DNA from 2 places in the Streptomyces sp. NPDC005017 genome. Region 2 is predicted to be linked to the other one. Evidence: riboswitches for the same ligand, from Rfam matches in the RefSeq annotation. Region 2 holds a riboswitch; the other holds the start of a gene.
The links. A riboswitch is a leader RNA that binds a small molecule or an ion and turns the genes downstream of it on or off. The one in region 2 is predicted to bind S-adenosylmethionine.

Region 1: another riboswitch for S-adenosylmethionine. It lies ahead of ACFYR0_RS20610 (aminotransferase class V-fold PLP-dependent enzyme); the one in region 2 lies ahead of thrC (threonine synthase).

The regions. Positions count from the first base shown of each region.
Region 1 covers NZ_JBIALD010000012.1:256,486-262,827, reverse strand. The annotation lists gene ACFYR0_RS20620 (cytochrome bc complex cytochrome b subunit) at 1-1,354, shown strand, start outside; gene trpD (anthranilate phosphoribosyltransferase) at 1,476-2,540, shown strand; SAM riboswitch class IV at 2,615-2,730, shown strand; gene ACFYR0_RS20610 (aminotransferase class V-fold PLP-dependent enzyme) at 2,928-4,289, shown strand; gene ACFYR0_RS20605 (Lrp/AsnC family transcriptional regulator) at 4,627-4,908, opposite strand; gene ACFYR0_RS20600 (rhomboid family intramembrane serine protease) at 4,905-5,651, opposite strand; gene ACFYR0_RS20595 (hypothetical protein) at 5,807-6,046, shown strand; gene ACFYR0_RS20590 (NYN domain-containing protein) at 6,082-6,342, shown strand, end outside.
Region 2 covers NZ_JBIALD010000010.1:117,044-123,385, reverse strand. The annotation lists gene ACFYR0_RS17480 (cold-shock protein) at 82-285, opposite strand; gene ACFYR0_RS17475 (MoaD/ThiS family protein) at 734-1,009, opposite strand; gene thrC (threonine synthase) at 1,006-2,289, opposite strand; SAM riboswitch class I at 2,308-2,455, opposite strand; gene ACFYR0_RS17465 (glucosyl-3-phosphoglycerate synthase) at 2,618-3,562, shown strand; gene ACFYR0_RS17460 (trehalose-6-phosphate synthase) at 3,634-5,106, shown strand; gene otsB (trehalose-phosphatase) at 5,535-6,342, opposite strand, start outside.

The DNA of each region.
Region 1 (6,342 bases), on a different contig from region 2:
GGAAGCCTTCAACTCCACGATGGAGATCAGCTTCGACGTCCGCGGTGGTCTGCTCATCCGGCAGATCCACCACTGGGCGGCGATCATCTTCCTCGCCGGCATGTTCGTGCACATGATGCGAGTGTTCTTCACCGGCGCGTTCCGCAAGCCGCGTGAGATCAACTGGCTGTTCGGCTTCCTGCTGTTCGTCCTGGGCATGTTCACCGGTTTCACCGGCTACTCGCTCCCGGACGACCTGCTCTCCGGCACCGGTGTCCGCTTCACGCAGGGCGCCATCCTGTCGGTGCCGATCGTCGGCACGTACATCTCGATGTTCCTGTTCGGCGGGGAGTTCCCGGGCACCGACTTCGTGGCCCGCTTCTACTCGATCCACATCCTGCTGCTGCCGGGCATCATGCTCGGCCTGGTCGTCGGCCACCTGATCCTGGTCTTCTACCACAAGCACACGCAGTTCGCGGGTCCGGGCAAGAGCAACAAGAACGTCGTCGGCATGCCGCTGCTGCCGGTCTACATGGCCAAGGCCGGAGGCTTCTTCTTCCTGGTCTTCGGTGCCGTCGCGGCCCTGGCCGGCATCGCGACCGTGAACCCGATCTGGGCGATCGGCCCCTACCGGCCCGACCAGGTCTCCACCGGCGCGCAGCCCGACTGGTACATGGGCTTCGCCGAGGGTCTGATCCGTGCCATGCCGGGCTGGGAGGTCAACTTCTGGGGTCACACGCTCGTCCTGGGCGTGTTCATCCCGCTGGTGCTCTTCGGGCTGTTCCTCGCCGTGATCGCGCTCTACCCGTTCATCGAGTCCTGGATCACCGGCGACAAGCGCGAGCACCACATCCTGGACCGCCCGCGCAACGCCCCGACCCGTACGGCCTTCGGTGTCGCCTGGGTCACCGGCTACATCATCATGCTGATCGGCGGTGGCAACGACATCGTCGCCACCCACTTCCACCTGTCGATCAACGCGGTCACCTGGTTCGTCCGGGTCGGCTTCTTCGTCGGACCGGTCCTGGCGTTCATCGCCACCAAGCGGATCTGCCTGGGCCTCCAGCGCCGCGACCGGGACAAGGTGCTGCACGGCCGCGAGACGGGCACGATCAAGCGCCTGCCGCACGGTGAGTACATCGAGGTGCACGAGCCGCTCAGCCAGGAGCAGCTCTACACCCTCACCGCGCACGAGCAGTACAAGCCGGCCGAGATCGGTCCGGCGGTCGACGAGAACGGTGTCGCCCGCAAGGTGAAGGGCTCCGAGAAGATGCGCGCCAAGCTCAGCAAGGCGTACTTCGGTGAGGACGCCCAGATCCCGAAGGCGACCGTCGACGAGTACAGGGAGATCACGAGCGGCCACGGCCACCACTGATCACTGCGTTCGCCACGCCACGGCGAAGGGCCCCCGTCCGGTGTTCGGACGGGGGCCCTTCGCCGTGCCCGGGGCTGGATAGGCTGGGATCACACTGCCTTACGACACTCAGGAGCGGCTGATGAGCGCTGTGACCCCCGCTGGAGGCGACACCGCGGCGGGCCGTTCCTGGCCCCGGGTGCTGAACGCCCTGCTCGAGGGGCAGGACCTGAGCGCCGAGGCGACCGCCTGGGCGATGGACCGCATCATGCGCGGCGAGGCGACGGACGCGCAGATCGCCGGGTTCGCGGTCGCGCTGCGGGCCAAGGGCGAGACCGTCCAGGAGATCACCGGCCTGGTCCGCACGATGTACGAGCACGCCAACGTCATCGACGTGCCCGGCGCCACCGTCGACATCGTCGGCACCGGCGGCGACGGCGCGAAGACGGTGAACATCTCCACCATGGCCTCGATCGTGGTGGCCGGCACCGGCGCGAAGGTCGTCAAGCACGGCAACCGGGCCGCGTCCTCCGCCTCGGGCGCCTCCGACGTGCTGGAGAAGCTCGGCGTCAATCTGGAGCTGACCCCCGCGCGGGTGGCCGAGGTCGCCGACGAGGTCGGGATCACCTTCTGCTTCGCGGTGAAGTTCCACCCGGCCCTGCGGCACGTGGCGGCCGCCCGCAGCCAGCTCGGCATCCGCACGACCTTCAACTTCCTCGGCCCGCTGACCAACCCGGCCAAGGTGCGGGCGCAGGCCATCGGTGTCGCGGACGCCCGTATGGCCCCGATCGTGGCCGGTGTCTTCGCCGAGCGCGGCAACTCCTCGCTCGTCTTCCGCGGCGACGACGGCCTCGACGAGCTGACCACGACGGCCACCTCGCGGGTCTGGGTGGTGCGCGACGGCAAGGTCACCGAGGAGACCTTCGACCCGCGCGACGTCGGCATCGACCTGGTCCCCGTGGAGGCCCTGCGCGGCGCGGACGCCTCCTACAACGCCGAGGTGGCCCGTCGCCTCCTCGACGGCGAGCGGGGCCCGGTGCGGGACGCGGTCCTGCTGAACGCGGCGGCCGCCCTGGTCGCCCTGGATCCGTCCGACGCGTCCCTGACGGAGCAGATCCGCGCCGCAGCGGCGAAGGCGGCCGAGGCGATCGACTCCGGCGAGGCCCGGCGCACCCTGGAGCGCTGGGTGGCCGCGACCAACGCCTGAGGCACAGGCCCGACGGTCCCGCGATCCGGACACGGGTTGCGGGACCGCGATCATTTCGCGTACGTTCCTCAACAGGTCATGAGTGACAGTCATACGGCCCCGGCCGACTGTCCGGCAACCCTCCGTCCGTGGCGGGGTGCCCCGGGTGAAGACCAGGCCGTGAGCGCAGGGCTCAGGGCAAGCGCGGACCCCTCGCGAGACCAGGGGTCCTGGTCGTCGAGGAGTCTTCCGTGAGCAAGCGAATGCGCTAGGGCCTGTCCCCCGGACAGGCCTGGGGCCGCCGAGCCCCGTCCCGCACTTCTCTTCCCCCTCTTTCCTCCACGCCCGAGCCGCGTCCGCGCGACCGCTCGCGGGGTGAATTCCTTCTGCCTTCACGGGAGTTCCGCCATGTCCGTCTCCACCGCCGCCGCCGGCCAGTCCGTTTGCACCCCGCTGCCCGTTCTGGGCCGGGATGTCACCGTCCCGCTCGTGACCGGCGGCGAGGTCACCTACGCCGCCCTCGACTACGCCGCCAGCGCCCCCGCCCTCCAGCGCGTCTGGGACGACGTCGCCGCCTACGCCCCGTACTACGGCAGCGTGCACCGCGGTGCCGGCTACCTCTCGCAGCTGTCGACGGACCTCTTCGAGAACGCCCGCCGGACCGTCGCGGAGTTCCTGGACTGCCGGGAGGACGACCAGGTCGTCTTCACCCGCTCCACCACCGACTCCCTGAACCTCCTCGCCCGCGCCCTGCCGGCCGACTGCCAGGTCTTCGTCTTCGAGACCGAGCACCACGCCTCGCTGCTGCCCTGGCAGGACGCCCGGGTCACCTACCTCGACGCCCCGCGCACCCCCGGCCAGGCCGTGCGGACCCTGGAACGCGCCCTCGCCGCCCGCGGGCCGTACGGTCCCGCCCTGGTGTGCGTGACGGGCGCCTCCAACGTCACCGGTGAGATCTGGCCGGTCCGTGAGCTGGCCGCGGCCGCCCACGCGCACGGCGCCCGGATCGTGCTCGACGCCGCCCAGCTCGCCCCGCACCACCCGGTGAGCGTGCGGGACCTCGACGTGGACTGGATCGCCTTCTCGGGGCACAAGCTGTACGCCCCGTTCGGCTCGGGCGTGCTGGCGGGCCGCGCCGACTGGCTGCGCGAGGCCGAGCCCTACCTCGCGGGCGGCGGCGCGAGCCGCAGTGTCACCCGGCGCGAGGACGGCGGCGTGGACGTGGAGTGGCACGAGACCGCGGCCCGGCACGAGGCCGGCTCCCCGAACGTCATCGGCGCCTACTCCATCGCCTCGGCGTGCAAGGCCCTGACCGAGGCGGGCTGGGACGGCCTCGTCGCCCGCGAGACCCGTCTGATCGCCCGGGTCCGCGCGGGCCTCGCCGAGGTCCCCGAGGTCAGGGTGCTCTCCCTGTTCGGCGACGACGCCCCGCGGGTCGGCGTGATCTCCTTCGTCGTGGAGGGCTGGAACAGCTCCCACTTCGCCGCCGCGCTCTCCGCCGAGTACGGCATCGGCGTCCGTGACGGCCTCTTCTGCGCCCACCCGCTCGTGCGCACCCTGCTGGGCAGCGACCCCCAGACCCAGGGCGAGTGCGGCGCTCCCGAGGCCGCGCCCGGCGAGAAGTCCCTCAACGCCATCCGCGTGAGCTTCGGCGCCGGCACCCCCGACGAACACATCGACCGCTTCGTCACCGCCGTCAAGGAACTCACCACCCAGGGCGCGAAGTGGACCTACCGCACAGTAGAAGGCCGCTGCGTCCCGGCGGTGTGACCCGCTTTTCGGGGGCCGCGGGACTTCGCCGGACCTGCGGCCACCGCCGCGCCTTTCCGCGGGCGCGGGACCGCGCCAGACCTGCGGCTACCGGCCCGCTTTTAAGGGCGCGGGGCTGTGTCCGATCTGCGGCTGCCACCGCGCGGGCGCGACCGACCTGCTTTCAGGGGCCCGGGACTGTGTCCGATCTGCGGCTGCCGCCGCGCGGCCGCGACCGACCTGTCTTCAGGGGCGCGGGGCTGTGCCAGATCTGCGGCTGCCGCCGCGTGGGCGCGACCAGCCACGACGGACCCGCAGCCGCACGCAGACCCCACCCCCAACCGACGGACGTCAGACGTCAGGAGTCAAGCCCGATCGCAAACGCCGCCTCGAGGTCATGCTGCGAGTACGTCCGGAACGCGACATGCGTGTCCGTCGCCTCCACCCCGGGAATCCGGCTGATCCGCCCGGGAATCACATCGGCCAGATCCTCGTGCTGCCGCACCCGCACCATCGCGATCAGGTCGTACGTCCCCGTCACGGAGAACACCTCGCTCACCGAATCCAGCGAAGCGACCTGCTCGGCGATCTCAGGGATCCGGTCCACGCTGGTCTTGATCAGAACAATCGCGGTGATCACGGCTGGTTCTCTCCCTCGGGGGCCGGCGCAGGCGGGGTGGCCTTCACTCTAGTCGTACGGCCGTGGCGGGCCCACGCGTAGGCGAAGCCCAGGCCGAACCCCACCAGGTGGGCGAGGTAGGCCACCCCGGGCCCCTCGGGCGCCCGCCCCGCGGCGAGCCACTGGAGCGCGGCCCAGAACGGCAGCACGATCCAGGCGGGGAACCGCAGCGGCAGGAAGAACAGGAACGGCAGCAGACTCGTCACCCGCGCCCGGGGGAACAGGCACAGGAACGCCCCGAGCACCGCGGAGATCGCCCCGGACGCCCCCACCAGCGACTGCCCCGAGTCGGCGTTGGCGGCGGCGTAGCCCAGCAGGGCGAGATAACCGCACCCCAGATAGAAGAGGGTGAACTCGACCCGGCCCAGGCGCTCCTCCGTCATCACCCCGAAGACGTAGAGGAACAGCATGTTCCCCAGCAGATGCACCCAGCTGCCGTGCACGAACAGGGCCGTCGCCGGGGTGAGCGCGGCGCGCGGGGAGCCCTCGAACAACTCGGCCGGGACCACGCCCCAGCGCCGGAAGTAGGCCCGCTGCGCGGCGAGCAGCTCGTCCCCCGTGCCGTAGGCCGGATTGAGTCCGGCGGCCGGGCCGATCAGGAAGATCAGACAGCACAGGGCGATCAGTGCGCAGGTCACCGGCGCCGTCGGCCGGCGCATCCCCTCGAGCAGCCGGCCGGTCCGTCCGTTCCAGTCCCTGATCATGAACACAGAGCATGACGTAACTGGACGCATAGGGATACACCGCCTCGCCGCCGTGGACGGACGGGCACGGTGACGTCACCAGGCCGTAGGGTTACGAGCCACACGTGTCGGGAAGCCGACGCGTCACGGAGACTAGAAGGAAGCGAACAGTCACGATGACGGTTCCCCTGCCGACCGCCACCACCCGGTGGCGCTGCACCCTGTGCGGCAACCTCACCCGCTTCGACGTGACCCGCTCGTCGAAGGTCGTCGAGTACGTCCACCTCGACCTCGCCGGGGAGCCGAGTGTGGAGGAGCGGGAGGTGGTCAGTGAGACCATCGAGTCGGTCCGCTGCCGCTGGTGCAACGCGGTGGATCAGGTGGAACTGGTGGACAGGCCGGGCGCCGCCTCCTGAGAGGAGCGGGCCCGCACAGCATTGGGGTGTGACGGATGGTGGAGACCGCAGGCGGGGGGCCGGCCGACGGCGCCGCTGAGGTGCTCGACCGTCCGCTGCCCGACGGTGTGCGGCGCCGGGTCGTGCAGATCGTCTCGGACGGCTTCGGCGGGCTGACCGTCGGTGAACTGCCCGCACAGCTCAGGCAGTACGCCCGGTTCGCCCCGAACCGCCGGGCCAAGTTCGCGGGCAACGCGATGGCCTCGGCGCTGGAGACCGACGCGGTGTTCCGGCAGCGGATCGGCGAGAAGCTCAGA
Region 2 (6,342 bases):
CACGGGCGGGCGCACGGACGGGCGCACACGAGCGAAGGGCCCGCACCTCACGGGTGCGGGCCCTTCACAAAGAAAGAACGTTCAGGCGGTGACGCGAACCATGTCGGCCTGCGGGCCCTTCTGACCCTGCGAGATCTCGAACTCGACCCGCTGGCCCTCTTCCAGGGTGCGGTAGCCGTCCATCTGAATCGCGCTGTAGTGGACGAAGACGTCCGCACCACCGTCGACCGCGATGAAGCCGTACCCCTTCTCCGCGTTGAACCACTTGACGGTGCCCTGAGCCATGCCTAACTCCCCTATTACTGGCCCTTGCACAGATCCGCACTTCGCGGACCCGGGTCAGACCTCACCCCCCATACCCGGGGGCGTGCGCCGGAACGCGTCGACCGCGGCTGAATGTATCTGTCCAACTGCCGTCTGCAACAGGTCAATCGGACGAGAATTCAGGACGCGACCGGTCGGGAGTTTACCGAGAATTCACCCGAATTCCGGGCAAGTCGGGCCACACAAAGGGGATGAACGACGCAAAACCGCCGCACAGTTTGGCCACTTCTCGTCGGTTCCCCGACGGAACGCCTGGCGGAACTCATATGCGTCCGGCATACGAAAGGGGCGGCTTCCCCAACTCTACCGTGCTCAACCATGCAGAATTGCCCCCTCCGCTTCTCTCGCGGAGGGGGCAATTCGATGAACTCTCAGTTACCACCGTTACCGAAGGTAATTGCGGGCGGGATCAGCCGCCGGCGACCGCGGGAATGATGGAGACGCCGGCACCGTCCGGCGTGGCGGTCTCCAGGCCCTGCTCGAAGCGCACGTCGTCGTCGTTGACGTACACGTTCACGAACCGGCGCAGCCTGCCCTGGTCGTCCAGGACCCGGGCGGCGATGCCCGTGTGGTTCTTCTCCAGGTCGGCGATGACCTCGGAGAGGTTCGCGCCCTCGGCGGGAACCTCCGCCTGACCACCGGTGTAGGTGCGCAGGATGGTGGGGATGCGGACGGTCACGCTCATGAAAGGCCAGCCTCTCGGAAGGAGTCCAGGTTGGGGCGGATGGTGGCGGTCAGACCGGTGCCGGCCACCGCGTCGAGGGTCTTCAGACCGTCACCGGTGTTCAGGACCACGGTCGTCAGCGAGGGGTCGAGGACACCGCTCTCGATCAGCTTCCTCGTCACACCGACGGTCACGCCGCCGGCCGTCTCGGCGAAGATGCCCTCGGTCCGGGCGAGCAGCTTGATCGCGTCCACGATCTGCCCGTCCGTCACGTCCTCCACCACGCCGCCGGTGCGGCGGGCGATGTCGAGGACGTAGGGCCCGTCGGCCGGGTTGCCGATGGCCAGCGACTTGGCGATGGTGTCCGGCTTCTGCGGCCGCACCACGTCGTGCCCGGCCTTGAAGGCGGTGGACACCGGCGAGCAGCCCTCGGCCTGGGCACCGAAGATCTTGTACGGCCGGTCCTCGACCAGGCCCAGCCTCACCAGCTCCTGGAGGCCCTTGTCGATCTTGGTGAGCTGCGAGCCGGACGCGATCGGCACGACGATCTGGTCGGGCAGCCGCCACCCCAGCTGCTCGCAGATCTCGTACGCGAGGGTCTTGGAGCCCTCCGCGTAGTACGGCCGCAGGTTGACGTTGACGAAGCCCCAGCCCTCGCCGGCCGGGTCGCCGATGAGCTCGGAGCAGAAGCGGTTGACGTCGTCGTAGTTGCCTTCGATGCCGACCAGCTCGCCGCCGTAGACCGCGGCCATGACGACCTTGCCCTGCTCCAGGTCGTGCGGGATGAACACACAGGACCGGAAGCCGGCGCGGGCCGCCGCGGCGCCCACGGCACCGGCGAGGTTGCCGGTGGAGGAGCAGGACAGCGTGGTGAACCCGAAGGCGCGCGCGGCCTCCAGGGCCTGCGCGACGACACGGTCCTTGAAGGAGTGCGTGGGGTTGCCGGAGTCGTCCTTGACGAACAGCCCGCCGGTCACGCCCAGCTCGCGCGCCAGGTTGTCGGCCTTGACCAGCGCGGTCCAGCCCGGGTTGAGGTTCGGCTTCTCGGCGACGTCGGCCGGAACAGGAAGAAGCGGCGCGTACCGCCAGATGTTCGCGGGACCGCTCTCGATCCGCTTGCGGAGCTCCTCGGCGTCGTACGCGGAGAAGTCGTAGGCGATCTCCAGCGGCCCGAAACACTCCTCGCAGGCGAACAGGGGGCCGAGCGGGACCTGGTGGCCGCACTCGCGGCAGCTCAGGGCTGCGGCGGGGCCGAGGTCGACGGAGGAATCGGTGCTGCTTGCAACAGTCTGCACAGCCATGTGAGGCGAGGCCCTTTCTCCTCATCTTCCTCACGACGCATCTCGCCGTGAGACGGATTTGGCACCTTCCCTAGCCGGGAGCCTCGCTGCACGAACGTCAGGAGTACCGACTGGAGGGTTGCCGGGGCTTCATCGGGCCGTATCCCTCTGCCCCTCTGGATGAGCTGTATGTGGTTGTTGTCCGCGCGGACGGCCCCCGACATGCGATGGTCATCAGCGTTGTTCAAGACTGTAACCGAAGGCCAGGACAGTTGAGATAGCCGTCCGAACCGCGAGATGGATCACAAACCACCCCTCTCGCCGACGAAACGCAGAGGAGCCGCAGGCTGTGCTGGAAGAAGTCGAGCGCTGGCTGACCACCCGCTCCTGGTCCGTAGCCGACCGCCCGCTCCACAAGATCCTGGCCGCCAAACGAGGCACCGGCCAGACGGTCTCCGTCGTCCTGCCCGCGCTCGACGAGGAGGAGACGGTCGGCGACATCGTCGCGATCATCCGCCACGACCTCATGCAACAGGTCCCCCTCGTCGACGAACTCGTCGTCGTCGACTCGGGCTCGACCGACCGCACCGCGGAGGTGGCCGCCGCCGCGGGCGCCACCGTCGTCCACCGCGACACGATCCTGCCCCGCATACCCGCGGTCCCCGGCAAGGGCGAGGTCCTGTGGCGCTCCCTGCTGGCCACCACCGGCGACATCGTCTGCTTCATCGACGCCGACCTCAGGGAGTTCTCCTCCGACTTCGTCTCGGGCATCGTCGGCCCGCTGCTGACCGAGCCCGGCGTGGACCTGGTCAAGGGCATGTACGACCGCCCGCTGGCCGGCGCGGCGGGCCAGGGCGGCCGGGTCACGGAACTGATGGCCCGCCCCCTGCTGAACATGCACTGGCCGCAGCTCGCCGGCTTCGTCCAGCCCCTCGGCGGGGAGTACGCGGCCCGCCGCACCCTCCTGGAACAGCTCCCCTTCCCCGTCGGCTACGGCGTGGAGATCGGCATGCTCGTCGACTCCCTGCACCTGGTGGGTCTCGACGCCCTCGCCCAGGTCGACGTGGGTGTGCGCAAGCACCGCCACCAGGACGGCCAGGCACTCGGCCGGATGGCCGCGGCGATCTACCGCACCGCCCAGCTGCGGCTGGCCCGGGGCCATCTGATCCGCCCGGCCCTGACCCAGTTCGAGCGGGGCGAGAGCGGCTTCGAGGCCCGTACGTTCTCGGTCGACACGGAGGAGCGTCCGCCGATGGCGGAGATCGCGGAATACGCTGCCAGGAAGGTGGCGTAAACGTGGGACACCGTCCGTATACAGCCGAACCGCACGTTTGAGCGTTTCCGGGCCGGGCTAGGTTGAGGCACATGGTTTCCACGCGAGGTGCACAGGTGCTGGTCGCGTCCAACCGCGGCCCGGTCTCCTACGAACTGCGGGACGACGGCTCGCTGCACTCCAGAAGGGGCGGCGGGGGCCTGGTCTCCGGCCTCTCGGCGATCGGCCCGGACGCCGGCGCGCTCTGGGTCTGCTCGGCCCTGTCCGACGGCGACCGCGAGGCGGTGGCCCGCGGCGAGGGCGAGCCGGGCGTGCGCATGCTCGCCATCGCTCCGGACGTGCACTCCGACGCGTACAACGGCATCGCCAACTCGGTGCTCTGGTTCGTCCACCACATGCTCTACCAGACCCCGCTGGAGCCGGTCTTCGACGCCGGGTTCCGCCGTCAGTGGGCCTCCTACGAGGCCTACAACCGCGCCTTCGCCGAGGCCCTCGCCGAGGAGGCCGCCCCGGGCGCGGCGGTGCTGGTCCAGGACTACCACCTGTGCCTGGTCCCCGGCATGCTCCGCGAACTCCGCCCCGACCTGCGCATCGGCCACTTCTCGCACACGCCCTGGGCGCCCTCCGAGTACTTCGGGATGCTCCCCGAGGACATCCGCGCCCAACTCGTGTGGGGCATGCTCGGCGCGGACCGGCTCGGCTTCCTGACCTGGCGCTGGGCCTTCGCGTTCATGAACTGCGCGGGCTCGGTGGACGCCGAGCGCATCCAGCCCATGTCCCCGACGGGCACCCCGGCCCGCTACATCGAGCACACCCGCACGGGCACGCCCCCGCTGACGACCACCCGTCTCGGCGTCCACGGCCTCGGCGCCGACGCGGAGTTCCTCCGCGAGCGCTCCCACCGCCCCGACGTCGAGGAACGCCTGAGGGCACTGCGCGCCGAGATCGGCGAGGGCCGCAGGACGATCGTCCGCGTCGACCGCACGGAACTCTCCAAGAACATCGTCCGAGGCCTCCTGGCCTACCGCCAGCTCCTCGACGACCACCCCGAGTGGCGCGGCCGGGTCGTCCACGTCGCCTTCGCCTACCCCTCCCGCCAGGACCTCGCGGTCTACCGCGACTACACGGCCGAGGTGCAGCGGCTCTCGGAGGAGATCAACGACCAGTACGGCACGGCGGACTGGACGCCGGTCCTGCTCAACCTCAAGGACGACTTCGCCCGCTCCCTGGCCGCGTACCGGCTCGCCGACGTGGCCCTGGTCAACCCCATCCGCGACGGCATGAACCTCGTCGCCAAGGAGATGCCGGTCGTCTCCGACGAGGGCTGCGTGCTCGTCCTGTCGCGCGAGGCGGGCGCCTTCTGGGAGCTCGGCGAGGACGCGCTCGTCGTCAACCCCTACGACGTCCTCGCCACCGCCCGGGCGCTCCACGAGGCGCTCACGATGCCGCCCTCGGAGCGGGCCGAGCGTACGAAGAGACTCGCCGCGGCCGCCACCGCCCTCCCCCCGGCCCAGTGGTTCCTCGACCAGCTCAACGCCCTCCGCGAAACCCCTACCCGCGCCTGAACCCAGCGGGACGTGTCTGCCGACTGCTGCGGCGTCTCGGCCGAGGCAGGGACGCTTCGCGGCTCGGCGTCAGCGAGATACCGCCCGGTGGTCGCTGAGGCAGGGGCGGTGCGCAGCTCGGCGTCGGCGAGGTGCCTCCCCCAGAGGGGGGACCCCCAGCGCCCACCCGTGCCGCCCCTGGCGGCACGCATGCCCGCGGCTAGGCGCGGCGCGCAGCCGCAGCCCGCGGCGACGGGCGACGGGCGGCGGGAAGCCGCGTACGGCGGCAAGGGGACGGGGCGGGGGGTGTCCGCCCGCAGCGGCCGCCGTCAAGCACCAGAACCCCCGTAGGAGACCGGATCGGCGGACCGAGGACGGACACCCCCCGCCCCGGCCCCGCACCACAACCCCACAGCAGGCGTCACCGCACCCCCCACCAACCGCCGGCGTCACCGCAGCCGCGCCGCCAGGCGGGAGAGGAGACCGACCACACCCTCGGGACCGTCGACCACCAGGTCGGCCCGCTCCCGCAGCTCCGTCACCTCGTCGCTGCCACTGCACACCAGCAACCCCGGCACCCCGTCCGAGCGCAGCTTGTCGACCGCCGCGTAGGCCGGCAGATCACCGAGGTCGTCACCGGCGTACACCACGCACCCGGCCCCCACCGACCGCACGTACTCCGTCAGCGCGACCCCCTTGTCCATGCCCGGCGGCCGCAGCTCCAGCACCATCCGCCCCGGCTCGACGATCAGTCCGTGCCGGGAAGCCAGCCGCCCCAGAGGCTCCCGCAGCGCCTCGAACGCCGCCTGAGGGTCCTCGGCCCGCCGCGTGTGCACCGCGACGGCCCGCCCCTTCTCCTCGACCCACGTGCCCTGCCGCGCCCCCACCCCGTCGAGCACTTCGGGCAGTTCCGCGCGCGCCGCGGCGACCCCGGGATGCGCCGGGGGCGCGTCCACCCGCCCGCTCGCGGCGTCCCACCGCTCGGCCCCGTAGTGACCGAGCACCACGAGCCCCTCCAGCCCCTCGACCCCGTCGAATCCCCCGTACCGCACCGCGACCGCGGCCGGCCGCCCCGTGATCACGGCGACGGACGCCACCCGGGGGGCGAGCGCGGCCAGCGCGGGCACGGCACCGGCATGGGCCCGCGCCTGGTCGGGGTCGGGCACGATCGGCGCGAGGGTGCCGTCGAAGTCGAGGGCGATCACGGCCCTGTCAGGCCGGGCGAGCAGCGCGTCGAGCCCCTCGCGCCCGGCCGCG